Regions from separate parts of the Pseudoxanthomonas sp. USHLN014 genome, predicted to be linked through region 3. Evidence: predicted binding sites of a transcription regulator. Region 3 holds the regulator's gene; each other region holds the start of a gene.
The links. Region 3 encodes HrcA, which represses chaperone genes, less so after heat shock. Its sites were predicted from a motif close to TTNGCACTCNNNNNNNNNGAGTGCNAA; they were not measured.
Positions count from the first base shown of each region.

Region 1 (4,603 bases), on a different contig from region 3:
ACGTACAGCGGCACGCCCACCGCCTTGTGCGCCTGCAGGAAGGCGGTGATCTGCGGATCGACATTGGTCCAGTCGCCGCGCATCAGCACCGCGCCGGCCGACTGCATCGCCTGCTTGAAGTCATCCCCCGACAGCACGGCCTTCTCGTTGGCCTTGCAGGTCACGCACCAATCGGCGGTCATGTCGACGAAGACCACCTGGCCCTGTTTGCGCAGCGCGTCCAGGCGCTGCGGCGAATAGGGCTCGGCCCCGTCGGCCGCCGCGGTGGCCGCGGGCGTGCTCGCGGCGGGCAGCCGGTGCAGCAGCACCAGTGGTACCAGCGAGGCGATCAGCACCACCACCGCCAGGCCGCGCCGCAGCGGCGCGGTCTGGAAGCGCACGCGCTGGAACGCCCACAGCCCCAGTGCCAGCACCACCAGGCCGATCAGGGCCAGGCCGACCGCGTCGATGCCGCGCTGCTTGCCCAGCACCCACAGCATCCACACCGCGGTCAGATACATCGGGAAGGCCAGCACCTGCTTGAGCGTGTCCATCCACGCGCCCGGGCGCGGCAGGCGCGCGGCCAGCGCCGGCACCAGCCCGATCAGCAGGAACGGCAGCGCCAGGCCCAGGCCCAGCAGCGCGAACACCGCCAGCGCGACCGGCACGGGCGCGGCGAAGGCGAAGGTCAGCGCCGAGCCCATGAACGGCGCCGTGCACGGGCTGGCCACCACCACCGCCAGCACGCCGGTGAAGAAATCGCCGGACAGCCCGCCGCGCTCGGTCAGCCCGCGGCCGACACCGGCCAGCCCGTAGCCGACGGCGAACACGCCCGACAGGCTCAGGCCCACGGCGAACATCAGATAGGCCAGCGCGCCGGTGACCAGCGGCTGCTGCAGCTGGAAGCCCCAGCCCAGCGCCTGCCCGGTGGCGCGCAGGGCCAGCGCGACGCCGCCGACCAGCAGGAAGCTCAGCAGCACGCCGGCGGTATAGGCCAGGGCGCCGGCCCGCGCCCGGCCGCGTCCGCTCTCGGCCAGGGACAAGGCCTTGAGCGAGAGCACCGGCAGCACGCACGGCATCACGTTGAGGATCAGTCCGCCCAGCAAGGCCGCGACCAGCGCCAGCGCCCAGCCGGACGCGCCGCCGGCGCCCTGGTCGGCGCGCGCCAGCGCCTCCGGCGGCGGGGTCGAACGTGGCACCTCGGCCGGAGCCGGCGGCGTTGCCGCCGGGGCAGCGGTGCCGGCTTCCAGCGCCACCGGTGCGGCCAGCGCGACGGCGCGCGCCTCGGGCGGCGTCACCGTGCCGGCCGGCAGCGCAAGCGCGACCTGGCGGGTCATCGGCGGATAGCAGATGCCATCGGTCTGGCAGCCCTGGAAGGTGACCTCCAGCGTGGCCTTGGCCGCGTCGGCGCGGTCGCGGATCACAGGCACCGGCACCTCGACCTGGTCGAAGTACACCGTGACCTCGCCAAAGTGCTCGTCGCGATGGGCCTTGCCCGGCGGCCAGCGCGGCGCGCCCAGCGACAACCCCTCGGCGCCGTGCAGCGCCAGCTGGGTGCGGTCGCGGTACAGGTAATAGCCCTTGGCCGGGGTGAAGCGCAGTAGCAGCTGATTGCCGCCGTCGGCGATGGCCTCGAAGGCGAAGGCCTGCGCCTCGGGCAGGGGCGCCGCATCGGCGGCGCCCGGCACGGCGGCCTGCGTGCCCAGCAGCGTCGATCCCCCGGCCGCGGCGCCGCCGAGCGGCAGGCCCAGTCCGGTGCCGGCGCCGGACGCGGCGGCCGCCGGAACCGCCACCTGCAGCGTGCGGGTCTGCGGCGGATAGCACAGCCCGGCATCGGCGCAGCCTTGGTAGCGCACCTTCAGCGTGACCTGGCCAGCGGTCGTGGCCTTGCCCGGCAGAAGCGCATCGAGCTGCTTGCGGTAGGTCTCCACCGGCCCGAAGAACTCGTCGACGTGCTTGTCCCCGTCCGGCAGCTGCAGCGCGCCGGCCGTGAACCCGCCGCCCTGCGCCTCCACCGAGATCCGCTGCCGGTACAGGTAATAGCCGTCGGCGATCTTCCAGTGCAGGGCGATGCCGTCCGGCTTGCCCTGGGCGCCCAGCACGAAGGCCTGGTCGACCGGCAGCAGCTCGGACGGGTCGGCCGCCGTGGCCGGCAGGGTGGGGACGAGCAGGGCGAGCAGGGCCAGCGGACGGGCCAGACGGGAGATCAGCGACATGCGGCCAAGCTTAGCGGAGCGGCCGGTCCCGCAGGCGGCGCCACTGTGTTGCAAGGGGCATGGGCTTGCCGCCGATCCGGTGTCTGGGCCTTCCCGGCACCGGGCCTGAGGTCGATCGCCGCCCGCGCGCCGCGGGCCGGGCCGGATCGCTCAGCCGCCGCGCGCGTCGCCGCCCGGGCGGCCGGGACCGCGGGTGCGGGGGCGTCCGGTGCGCTGCAGGGCCAGGGTTTCCATCACTTCCAGCAACGACAGGCGCGCCTTCAGCGGCGCCTCGCGAAAGGCGCGCACCAGGCGGAACTCCAGCGGGTCCTCGACCAGGATGGCCTCGGCGGTGGCGATCGAATCCAGTTCCACCTCGCGCGAGAGCGTCATCGCGCCGCGGCCGGTGGCCAGCCACTCGAACTGCGTGCCCGTCGCCAGCGCCACTTCACGCAGGTGCGAGACACTGGGACTCTTGCCCTTGGGGGACTCCCAATGGCTCACGGCGCTGCGCTGCACCCCGACGGATTCTGCCAACTGACTTTGCGAGAGACCGGCAAGGCGCCGCGCCATGCGGACTCGCTCGGGTGCATCCATCAAACCTCTCCGTGGCGATCGCCATCCAGAAACTTTTGTGACCATAGCCAAGCGTTCCACGGATCGGAATGGAAAAGGATAGTGATACTAACGTAGTGACCAAAAATAGGCATACGTGGTGCGCTTTTGGTAACCAAAAGTTTTCCATAGCGCGCTAACAAAGGGTTTCGGCGGGATTGCGCGCCTTGTGCTCACTAGTTTTCCTGCGTTTAGGCCGGCTACAGGCTTGGCTTCGCCCAACCGCATTGGTATCTCTATGCCTGCCGGCAGGACGCTGGCACTGACAGGACGTCGGCGGGGGGAGTTGGCGCACGTCAAGGCGCGACGGAATCGGATTCCACAACCATTCCCTATGAAGCGCACGCATGCCGCACATGCGTGCGCTTCTTTTTTTGGCGGCGCCTGATCGCCCCGTCCGCCGCAGGCGCCTTCGCAAGAAATTCTCGCCGGCCGCCTTGAAAGGCCTGCCCGAGCGCCCCATCTGCCCTGTCAGCCCCCCGAGCCGTCCTGGCGCTGGGTCTTGGCGTTCCCGGTGTGCTGGCACTCGTCATGGGCGAGTGCTAACATCGCCGGCCCTTTCCTAGTCCAATCAATCACTTAAGAGGATTGACATGAGCAACATCAAGCCGCTGTTCGACCGCGTGGTCATCAAGCGTATGGAAGAAGAAAAGCTGTCCGCGGGCGGCATCGTGATCCCCGACTCGGCCACCGAGAAGCCGATCAAGGGTGAGGTCGTCGCCGTCGGCGCCGGCAAGATCCTGGACAACGGTTCGGTGCGCGCCCCGCAGGTCAAGGTCGGCGACAAGGTCCTGTTCGGCAAGTACAGCGGCACGGAAGTGAAGCTGGACGGCACCGAGTACCTGGTGGTGAAGGAAGACGACATCTTCGCGACCATCGGCTAAGGCCGGCGCGACGTCCGCTTTCTCTCATCCCCATCATCCAAGAACAATCGAGGTAATACGCAATGGCTGCCAAGGACATTCGTTTCGGTGAAGACGCCCGCTCGCGCATGGTGCGCGGCGTGAACGTGCTCGCCAATGCCGTCAAGGCCACCCTGGGCCCGAAGGGCCGCAACGTCGTGCTGGAGAAGAGCTACGGCGCCCCGACGATCACCAAGGACGGCGTGTCCGTCGCCAAGGAGATCGAACTGGCCGACAAGTTCGAGAACATGGGCGCGCAGATGGTCAAGGAGGTCGCTTCCAAGACCTCCGACAACGCCGGTGACGGCACCACCACCGCCACCGTGCTGGCCCAGGCCTTCATCCGCGAAGGCATGAAGGCCGTCGCCGCCGGCATGAACCCGATGGACCTCAAGCGCGGTATCGACAAGGCCGTGACCGCCGCCGTCGCCGAGCTGAAGAACATCTCCAAGCCCACCGCCGACGACAAGGCCATCGCCCAGGTCGGCACGATCTCGGCCAACTCGGACGAGTCGATCGGCAACATCATCGCCGAGGCGATGAAGAAGGTCGGCAAGGAAGGCGTGATCACCGTCGAGGAAGGCTCGGGCCTGGAGAACGAGCTGGACGTGGTCGAGGGCATGCAGTTCGACCGCGGCTATCTCTCGCCGTACTTCATCAACAACCAGCAGAGCCAGTCGGCCGACCTGGACGACCCGTTCATCCTGCTGCACGACAAGAAGATCTCCAACGTGCGTGACCTGCTGCCCGTCCTCGAGGGCGTGGCCAAGGCCGGCAAGCCGCTGCTGATCGTGGCCGAGGAAGTCGAGGGCGAGGCCCTGGCGACCCTGGTGGTCAACACCATCCGCGGCATCGTCAAGGTCGTGGCCGTCAAGGCGCCGGGCTTCGGCGACCGTCGCAAGGCGATGCTGG
Region 1 is NZ_JBBCKO010000008.1:210,766-215,368, forward strand. Features, by position in the region: gene WFQ05_RS15320 (protein-disulfide reductase DsbD) at 1-2,195, opposite strand, end outside; gene WFQ05_RS15325 (helix-turn-helix transcriptional regulator) at 2,346-2,771, opposite strand; gene groES (co-chaperone GroES) at 3,383-3,673, shown strand; gene groL (chaperonin GroEL) at 3,736-4,603, shown strand, end outside.
Region 1: a site for HrcA is predicted at 3,309-3,335, ahead of groES (co-chaperone GroES). Genes of this name have one in related genera too.

Region 2 (4,603 bases), on a different contig from region 3:
GGTGAACCCGGCGCGCTGGCTGCCGCCCTCGTCGCTGTGCTCCGGCACCAGGCCGTACAGCGTCATGCTGCCGGACAGGTCGCCGGTGGGACGCTTGGTGATGATGTTGACCACGCCACCAGCCGCGCCGGAGCCGTAGCGCGCCGCGGCCGGGCCGCGCAGCACTTCGATGCGCTCGACCGCCTCGGCCGGCACCCAGTTGGTATCGCCGCGGCTGTTGCGTTCGCCGGCCACGCCCATCCGCACCGAATCGCGCGCGCTCACGCGGCGGCCGTCGATCAGGATCAGCGTGTTCTCCGGCCCCATGCCGCGCAGGTCGATCTGGCGGTTGTTGCCGTAGGCGCCCGAGGCGCTGTTGCCGGTCAGGTTGACGCCCGGCATGGTCCGCAGCAGGTCGGACAGGTCGTTGGCCGGCGGCCGGCGCTCGATGTCCTCGCGCGTGATGATCGAGGTGCCCAGCGCCTGCTTGGCGATCTGCTCGGCGGTGACGTGCAGCGTGTCTAGGGTGGTGTCGGCGTCCTGGTCGGTCTCGGCCTGCTGCGCATGGGCAGGCAGGGAACTGGCCAGCGCGGCCAGCAGGGCCAGGCGCAGGGGACGTGTAACAGGCGCACGGAGCGTGCGACGCGCAGCAGGAGTCATCTCGAACAGCCTCGGTCAGGGGGTGATGCCCTGGCGACGGCTGGGGCGAATCTGGCAAAGCCGCACACCACCGATCACGCCCGCGAGGCGGGCATGTGTAGGACGAGGACGGACTTCGCGTGTCGCCGCGCGCGGCGGCGACCGGATGCGCGGCAGCTTAGCAAATGAGAATGAATCTTGAAATCGCGATTACACGATTGTCAGGGCTGACTGCAGTGCCCTTGCCTGGGCGCCGCCCGCAGACACAACAAGAGAGTCCTTCGGCTTGTCGCGCAGCCTATGCACTTACTCCGCCGACCAGCCTCGACCCGTCCGATTTCAGTTTGCACGGTCGTTCGAGAACCCCTCCCTTGCGCACAGCGCAGGGGAGCTCTAAATCGCGGCTAGCGCTTGAGAGGGAGGGCTTAAGGCTTTACCGGTCAAGCCGCCGAAGCAAGAGCAACAGCACCCCTCCCCGGCCCTCCCCTTCGCCTGCGGCGAAAGGGAGGGGGCAGAGCGTTTGCGCAACGCCTTTGAATCGAAGCCCGATGACTCAACGCGCGAGGCGGCGGGCCGGCGGGCGGTGGCCGCGACGAGCGAGGCAGGAAGCCGAGCGCCCGAATCAGGGCAGGATGCCCTGATTGAGGGAAAAGCGGACGCCGCCCGCCGGACCGCTGCCCACCCGAAGTCAGAACCTTCAATCACCGAGCGAGTCCGATTCGGCGAAGCACCACAAAAAAGCCCCGCCAGGAGCGGGGCTCTTCGATCATCGAGGCGACGGCCTCGATCAGGCGGTAAACAGCGCCTTCATCTTCTTCAGCGCGTTGGCCTCGATCTGGCGGATGCGCTCGGCCGAGACGCCGTACTCGTCGGCCAGCTCCTGCAGCGTCACCTTGGCATCGGCGTCCAGCCAGCGGCGGGCGATGATGTCGCGCGAGCGCTGGTCGAGATTGGCCATGCCTTCGCGCAGCAGCTCGAGCTGGTTGTCCTCGCTGTCGGCGCGCTCGTAGGCCTGCGAGGGATCTTCCTCGTTGGCCATCAGATAGGCGGCCGGCGACGGCGGGGCGTGGTCGTCGTCCTCGTCGGACGGGGCATCGAAGCCGATGTCACGACCGGACAGCCGCGACTCCATCTCCACCACTTCGCGCTCGGAGACGTTGAGGTCCTTGGCCACGGCGCTGACTTCGGCCGCGTTCATCCAGCCCAGGCGGGTCTTGGACTTGCGCAGGTTGAAGAACAGCTTGCGCTGCGCCTTGGTCGTGGCGACCTTGACGATGCGCCAGTTCTTGAGGATGAACTCGTGCATCTCGGCACGGATCCAGTGCACCGCGAAGGACACCAGGCGCACGCCCATGTCCGGGTCGAAGCGCTTGACGGCCTTCATCAGGCCGATGTTGCCTTCCTGGATCAGGTCGCCCAGCGGCAGGCCGTAGCCGCTGTAGCCGCGGGCGACGTGCACGACGAAGCGCAGGTGCGAATGCACCAGCTCGCGCGCGGCGTCGAGGTCGTCCTCGTCGCGGAAACGGTGGGCCAGCGCCTGCTCCTCGTCGACCGTGAGCACCGGAATCTGGTGCACGGCGCCGATGTAGGCGTCCAGCGAGCCAAGCGGGCTGGGAATCGGGAGGTTGTTGGCCACCAGGGCGGTGGCAGCGGAGGTCTGGGTCATGGCAGCGATTTTAGCAATGTGGGGGTTGGACTGCTAAGGCGCGGGATGGTTCCCTTCGTTCTACCAAGGGAACAATCATCGCGACATCTGTTACATTGCATTCATTTTTGGAAATCCGTTCACATCTGCTGCCAGGTCCTTGGCAATCAGCCACTTAGCGCATCCAACAGCATTCGCGACGCTGCCAGAGCATGACATGCGGTCCGTCAGCGCGCCGTTCAAGAGGCCGGAAGGTCGCTTCGCCTCATGCCAACGTCGCAGGCGGGACGCGCGAGGCTGGAAACGGCTTCAGAAGTCGAACAGGTCGGAGAGAAAACCCTCCTTCTTGCGCTTGCGACCATAGCCGTCGTGGCCTGTGTCGCGGTGGCGGCGATCGTGGTCATGCCGCGGGTAGGCACGCGCTCCGTAGGCGGCGGCCGGCGGCGGAGGCGGCGCGGCGACCTGGCGCGCGGGCGGCTCCGGGCTGGCCCGGTCGATCAGCTTGTCCAGCTCGCCCCGGTCCAGCCAGATCCCGCGGCATTGCGGGCAGTAGTCGATCTCGATGCCCTGACGTTCGGACATCATCAGCGCGGTGGTCTTGCAGACGGGGCAGTCCATGGTGGGCATCGGCTAGGGAGAGTGACCTGGAGCCTGTGCGGGCCGGATTGAAGCCGTGCTGAAACCGGCCACGGCCTGTCCGCATGGTCACCGCCGCGAGAGCGCGCGGTCGGTTTGGCCTCGGCGGGCACCGCGGTTGCGCGCGCGGCGCGGTGCAGACATGCATCGCCTGACGCGCTCGTTATCATGCGCGCCCCCTTCCTGCAGTGCCGTCCAGGCAATCGGAGCGCATATGAGCAAGCAACCCATTGGCGTGGTCGGCATGGCGGTCATGGGCCGCAACCTGGCGTTGAACATCGCCAGCCGCGGGCACAAGGTCTCGATCTTCAACCGCAGCCGCGAGAAGACCGACGAGGTGATGGCCGAACATCCGGATGCCGGCCTGGTGCCGAGCTATACGCTGGCCGAGTTCGTCGAATCGCTGGAAACCCCGCGCCGCATCCTGCTGATGGTCAAGGCCGGCGCCGGCACCGATGCGGTCATCGCCGAACTCAAGCCGCTGCTGGCCAAGGGCGACGTGCTGATCGACGGCGGCAACACCTTCTTCCAGGACACGCGCCGGCGCAACGATGAGCTGGCCCAGGCCGGTCTGCATTTCATCGGCACCGGCGTGTCCGGCGGCGAGGAAGGTGCGCTCAAGGGGCCCTCGATCATGCCCGGCGGTCCGAAGGACGCCTACGACCTGGTTGCCCCGATCCTCAACGAGATCGCCGCCAAGGCCGAGGACGGCACGCCGTGCGTGGCCTACATCGGCCCGGACGGCGCTGGCCATTACATCAAGATGGTCCACAACGGCATCGAGTACGGCGACATGCAGCTGATCGCCGAGAGCTATGCCGTGCTCAAGCACGTGCTCGGCCTGTCCAACGCCGAGCTGGCCGACACCTACGCGCAGTGGAACCAGGGCGAGCTGGACAGCTACCTGATCGAGATCACCGCCACGATCCTGCGCAAGCGCGACGATCGCGGCGAGGGCGATCTGGTCGACAAGGTGCTCGACCGCGCCGCGCAGAAGGGCACGGGCAAGTGGACCAGCCAGAGCGCGCTGGACCTGGGCACGCCGCTGCCGCTGATCACCGAGTCGGTGTTCGCCCGCGTGCTGTCGGCGCTGAAGGACGAGCGCGTGGCAGCCGCCAGGATCCTGGCCGGGCCGGATGCGCCCGCGTTCGACGGCGATCGCGCGGCCTTCGTCGAGGCGGTGCGCAAGGCGCTGTACCTGAGCAAGATCGTGTCCTATGCGCAGGGCTTCGCGCAGATGCGCGCGGCCTCGGACGAATACGGCTGGGACCTGCAATACGGCCAGATCGCCAGCATCTTCCGCGCCGGCTGCATCATCCGCGCGCGCTTCCTGCAGAAGATCACCGACGCCTACGCGGCCGACGCCAGGCTGGCCAACCTGCTGCTGGCGCCGTATTTCCAGAAGATCGCCGCCGACTACCAGGGCGCGCTGCGCGAGGTGGTGGCCACGGCGGTCAAGGCCGGCATCCCGGTGCCGTGCTTCGCCTCGGCCATCGCCTATTACGACGGCTACCGCAGCGCGCGCCTGCCGGCCAACCTGATCCAGGCCCAGCGCGACTTCTTCGGCGCGCACACCTTCGAGCGCGTCGATGCGCCGGGCAGCTTCCACGCCAGCTGGGGCGCGTGATCGGCGCGCCAGTGCGGCGGGTCGGCGAATATGTGATGCAGTTCAATAAATCGCGGACTGCCTGCCGGAGGTAGGCC
Region 2 is NZ_JBBCKO010000010.1:110,347-114,949, forward strand. Features, by position in the region: gene WFQ05_RS16910 (TonB-dependent siderophore receptor) at 1-639, opposite strand, end outside; gene rpoH (RNA polymerase sigma factor RpoH) at 1,406-2,284, opposite strand; gene WFQ05_RS16920 (zf-TFIIB domain-containing protein) at 2,573-2,881, opposite strand; gene gndA (NADP-dependent phosphogluconate dehydrogenase) at 3,114-4,526, shown strand.
Region 2: a site for HrcA is predicted at 2,295-2,321, ahead of rpoH (RNA polymerase sigma factor RpoH). Genes of this name have one in related genera too.

Region 3 (4,603 bases):
GGCCGGCGTCGTTGAGCGCGGTGCGGCACGGCTCGATCGACTTCTTGATCAGGTCGTCGACCAGGGCTTCCAGCTTGGCGCGGGTCAGCTTGATGTTCAGGTGCTTGGGACCGGAGGCGTCGGCGGTGACATACGGCAGGTTGACCTCGGTCTGCTGCGAGGAGGACAGCTCGATCTTGGCGCGCTCGGCGGCGTCCTTCAGGCGCTGCAGGGCCAGCGGGTCCTTGCGCAGGTCGATGCCCTGGTCCTTGTTGAACTCGTCCACCAGATAGTCGATGACGCGTGCGTCGAAGTCCTCGCCACCCAGGAAGGTGTCGCCGTTGGTGGCTAGCACTTCGAACTGCTTCTCACCGTCCACGTTGGCGATCTCGATGATCGACACGTCGAAGGTACCGCCGCCCAGGTCGTACACGGCGACCTTGCGGTCCTTGGTGTCGCCCTTGTCCAGGCCGTAGGCCAGGGCCGCGGCGGTGGGCTCGTTGATGATGCGCTTGACGTCCAGCCCGGCGATGCGGCCGGCGTCCTTGGTCGCCTGGCGCTGGCTGTCGTTGAAGTAGGCCGGCACGGTGATGACCGCCTCGGTGACCTTCTCGCCCAGGAAGTCCTCGGCGGTCTTCTTCATCTTCTCCAGCACGCGGGCGGAGATTTCCTGCGGGGCCATCTTCTTGCCGTCGGCGGTGGCCACCCAGGCATCGCCGTTGTCGTGGGCCAGGATGGTGTACGGCACCAGGTCCAGGTCCTTCTTGACTTCGGCGTCGGTGAACTTGCGGCCGATCAGGCGCTTGACCGCGTAGAAGGTGTTCTTGGGGTTGGTGACCGCCTGGCGCTTGGCCGAGGCGCCGACCAGGACTTCGCCGTCCTTGGTGTAGGCCACGATCGAAGGCGTGGTGCGGTCGCCCTCGGAATTCTCGATGACGCGGGCCTTGCCGCCCTCCATGATCGCCACGCACGAGTTGGTCGTGCCGAGGTCGATGCCGATGATCTTGCCCATGATGTGACTCCGTTAGGAAGCGTGGTTGTCGGGGTGTGGCGGGCGGATCGCGCCTGCCGATGAACCCGATATAGGGATGTGATGGTGGGCTTCAAGCGCCCGTGGAACACAAAATCTCGATCCGGACAGATCCGCCGGTCGCGTTCAGTCGTGGCGGGCCACGACCACCAGCGCCGGACGCAGTAGCCGGCCGCCCAGCAGATAGCCCTTCTGGAACACCTGCACGACGCTGCCCGGCGCGGCGCCGCTGGCGTCGGCCTGGCTGATGGCCTGGTGGTGTTCGGGATCGAAGGGCTTGCCGACCGGGTCGAGCACGGTCAGGCCGTTGTCGTCGGCGACCTTGAGCAGCTGCTTCTGGGTCAGCTCCAGGCCATCGCGCAGCGGGCTGGGCTCGGCGCCGGCGGCGGTCAGGCCGGCGTCCAGGCTGTCGAACACGGGCAGCAGCTGGTTGAGCAGCTTCTCGTTGGCGAACTTGCGGGCGTTGTCCACGTCGCGGGCCACGCGCTTGCGCTGGTTCTCAAGGTCGGCACGCTCGAGTAGGACCGAGGCGCGCAGCTGGTCCAGTTCGTTGCGCAGGGTCTGCAGTTCGGCCTGCAGCAGCGCCTCGGTGGAAGCCTGGGCGTCGGGGTGCGCGGCGGCCTGCTCGCCGCCCGGATGTTCGTTAGAAGTCATGTCTGTGGTTTCCGTCCTGGCGGTCGGATGTCCGCCGCAAGCCCCACCTATGGGGTCGGCGCGGACGGATTCAAGTCATCGCCGGGACGCAGCATTGCCGCGCCGAGCGCATCGGCCGCCGCCTGCACCACAGGAATCACGGTCTGGTAGGCCATGCGCGAGGGCCCGATCACACCCAGCACGCCCAGCACCTGGCCGCTGGCCTGGGCCCGGTACGGCGCGGCGACCAGCGACATCCCGTCCAGCGGCGCCAGGCCGGTCTCCTCGCCGATGAAGATGCGCACGCCCGGCGCGTTCATGGTGCGCTCCAGCAGTTGCAGGATCTCGCGCTTGCGGGCGAAGGCCTCGAACAGCTCGCGCAGCCGGTCCAGGTCGGACAGGTCCTGCACGCCCATCAGCCGGGTCTGCCCGGCCAGCACCATGTCATCGTCCGAAGGGGTCAGCGCGTGGTCGGCCAGCTCGACCGCGTGGGCCAGCAGGCCTTCCATCTCCGAGCGCGCCGCGCGCAGCTCGCGCAGCAGCGTGGCGCGGATGTCGGCGATCGGGCGGCCGGCGAAATGGTGGTTGAGGTAGTTGGCCGCGCGCTCCAGCTCGGAGGGGTCGAAGCTGCGGCGCGGCTCGATCACCCGGTTCTGCACCTCGCTGTCGGCGAACACCACGATCGCCAGCACCCGGCGCCCGTCCAGCGGCACGAAGTCGATGTGGCGGAAGGCGAACTGCTCGCGCCGCGGCGCGCCGACCACGCCGACGAAGCGGGTCATGGCCGACAGCAGCTCGGAGGCGTTGCCCAGCAGCGCCTGGGTCCCGGTGCCGGCCGGCAGCTCGGCGCGCAGGCGCGCGACCTCGCGCTCGGCCAGCGGCTGCATCTGCACCAGGCTGTCGACGAACACCCGGTAGCCCTGCGGGGTGGGAATGCGCCCGGCCGAGGTATGCGGCGAGGCCAGCAGCCCGGCGTCCTCCAGGTCGGCCAGGATGTTGCGGATCGTCGCCGGGCTGACGTCCAGGCCGGCGTGCTGGGCCAGCGTGCGCGAGCCGACCGGCTCGCCATCCTGGATGTAGCGGGCGATCAGGGTGCGCAGCAGCTGCCGCGAACGCGCATCGAGGTCCGGACTTGAGGGCTTCATGACGCTTTAGATAGCGTCCCGTCGCCGCCCTTGCAACCGGGCCGCGCCTGTCTCAACCGCTGCGCCGGCTGCCCCTACAATGCCGGCCACTATGCTCCGACACCTGACCATCAAGGACTTCGCCGTGGTGCGCGCCACGGACCTGGAATTCGGCCCCGGCATGACGGTGATCTCCGGCGAGACCGGCGCCGGCAAGTCGCTGCTGGTCGACGCGCTGGGCTTTCTGTCCGGCGCGCGCGCCGATGCCGGCGTGGTGCGCCACGGCGCCCAGCGCGCCGAGCTGTCGGCCGAGTTCGAGCTCGCGCCGGCCGCCCCTGCCCTGGCCTGGCTGGCCGAGCATGCCCTGGACGAGGCCGGCGCCTGCCAGCTGCGCCGCGTGCTGCGCGCCGACGGCGGCTCGCGCGCCTGGATCAACGGTCGCGCCGTGCCGGTCTCGCAGCTGGCCGAACTGGCCGGCCTGCTGGTGGAGATCCACGGCCAGCACGAGCACCAGGCGCTGCTGTCCAAGCCGCGCCAGCTGGACCTGCTGGACGCCTTCGCCGGCAGCGCGCCGCAGCTGGCCAAGGTGCGCCAGGCCGCGGCCGCCTGGTCGACGCTGCTGGCCGAGCGCGAGCGCCTGACCGCGCAGGGCGATGTCTCCGACCGGCTCAACTATCTGCAGCACCAGCTCGACGAACTGCGCGCCGAGGACCTCAGCCCCGACGCCATCGAGGCCCTGTCCCAGCAACATCGCCGCCAGGCCCACGCCTCCAGCCTGATCCAGGCTTGCGAGGACGGGCTGACCCGCCTGTCCGGCGACGAAGGCCCCTCGGCCAGCCGGCTGCTGCTGCAGACCCGCGCCGAGCTGGCGCGCGTGCTCAGCCACGAGCCGCGCCTGGGCGAGGTCGACGGCCTGCTCGACAGCGCCCAGATCCAGCTGCAGGAGGCCCTGGCGCTGCTCAACCAGGTCCGCGACGACCTGGACGTGGATCCGGCCCAGTTCGAGCGCGCCGAGCGCCGCCTGGGCCGGCTGCACGACCTGGCGCGCAAGCACCGCGTCGCACCCGAACAGCTCGACGAGGTCGCCACCCGTATCGAACAGGAGCTGGACGGCCTGCGCGGCGCCGGCGAGCGCCTGGCCGGGCTGAATACCGAGATCGAGGCCGCCCGCCAGGCCTGGAAGGCCGCCGCTGCGGCCTTGACCAAGGTCCGCACCAAGGCCGCCACTAGCCTGGCCAAGCAGACCAGCACCCTGATCGGCGAGCTGGGCATGGGCGGCGGCAAGCTGGAAGTCCAGCTCGAACCCATCGACGCCGAGCGCCCCGACGCCCAGGGCGCCGAGCGGGTCGAACTGCTGGTGGCGGCCAACGCCGGCCAGCCGCCGCGGCCGCTACGCAAGGTCGCCTCCGGTGGTGAGCTTTCGCGCATCTCGCTGGCCATCGAGGTGGCCGCGCTGGGCTCGGACGCGGTGCCGACCATGGTGTTCGACGAGGTCGACTCGGGCATCGGCGGCGCGGTGGCCGACATCGTCGGCAAGAAGCTGCGCGACCTGGGCCGCGCGCGCCAGGTGCTGTGCGTGACCCACCAGCCGCAGGTCGCCGCCCAAGGCCATGCCCATTACCGCGTCAGCAAGGCGCCGGTGGACGGCATGACCCAGTCCTCGGTCGAATCGCTCGACGCCAGCGCCCGCCGCGAAGAGCTCGCCCGCATGCTCGGCGGTGTCCAGGTCAGCGCCGAGGCCCGTGCCGCCGCCGGCAAGCTGCTCGAAGCGGTGGACTGACGCCGCCCCGTCCTGTTGGATGGGAAAGCACCGACCGCGCGTGACGCCGCCCTGTAG
Region 3 is NZ_JBBCKO010000001.1:714,706-719,308, forward strand. Features, by position in the region: gene dnaK (molecular chaperone DnaK) at 1-991, opposite strand, end outside; gene grpE (nucleotide exchange factor GrpE) at 1,136-1,663, opposite strand; gene hrcA (heat-inducible transcriptional repressor HrcA) at 1,711-2,787, opposite strand; gene recN (DNA repair protein RecN) at 2,879-4,546, shown strand.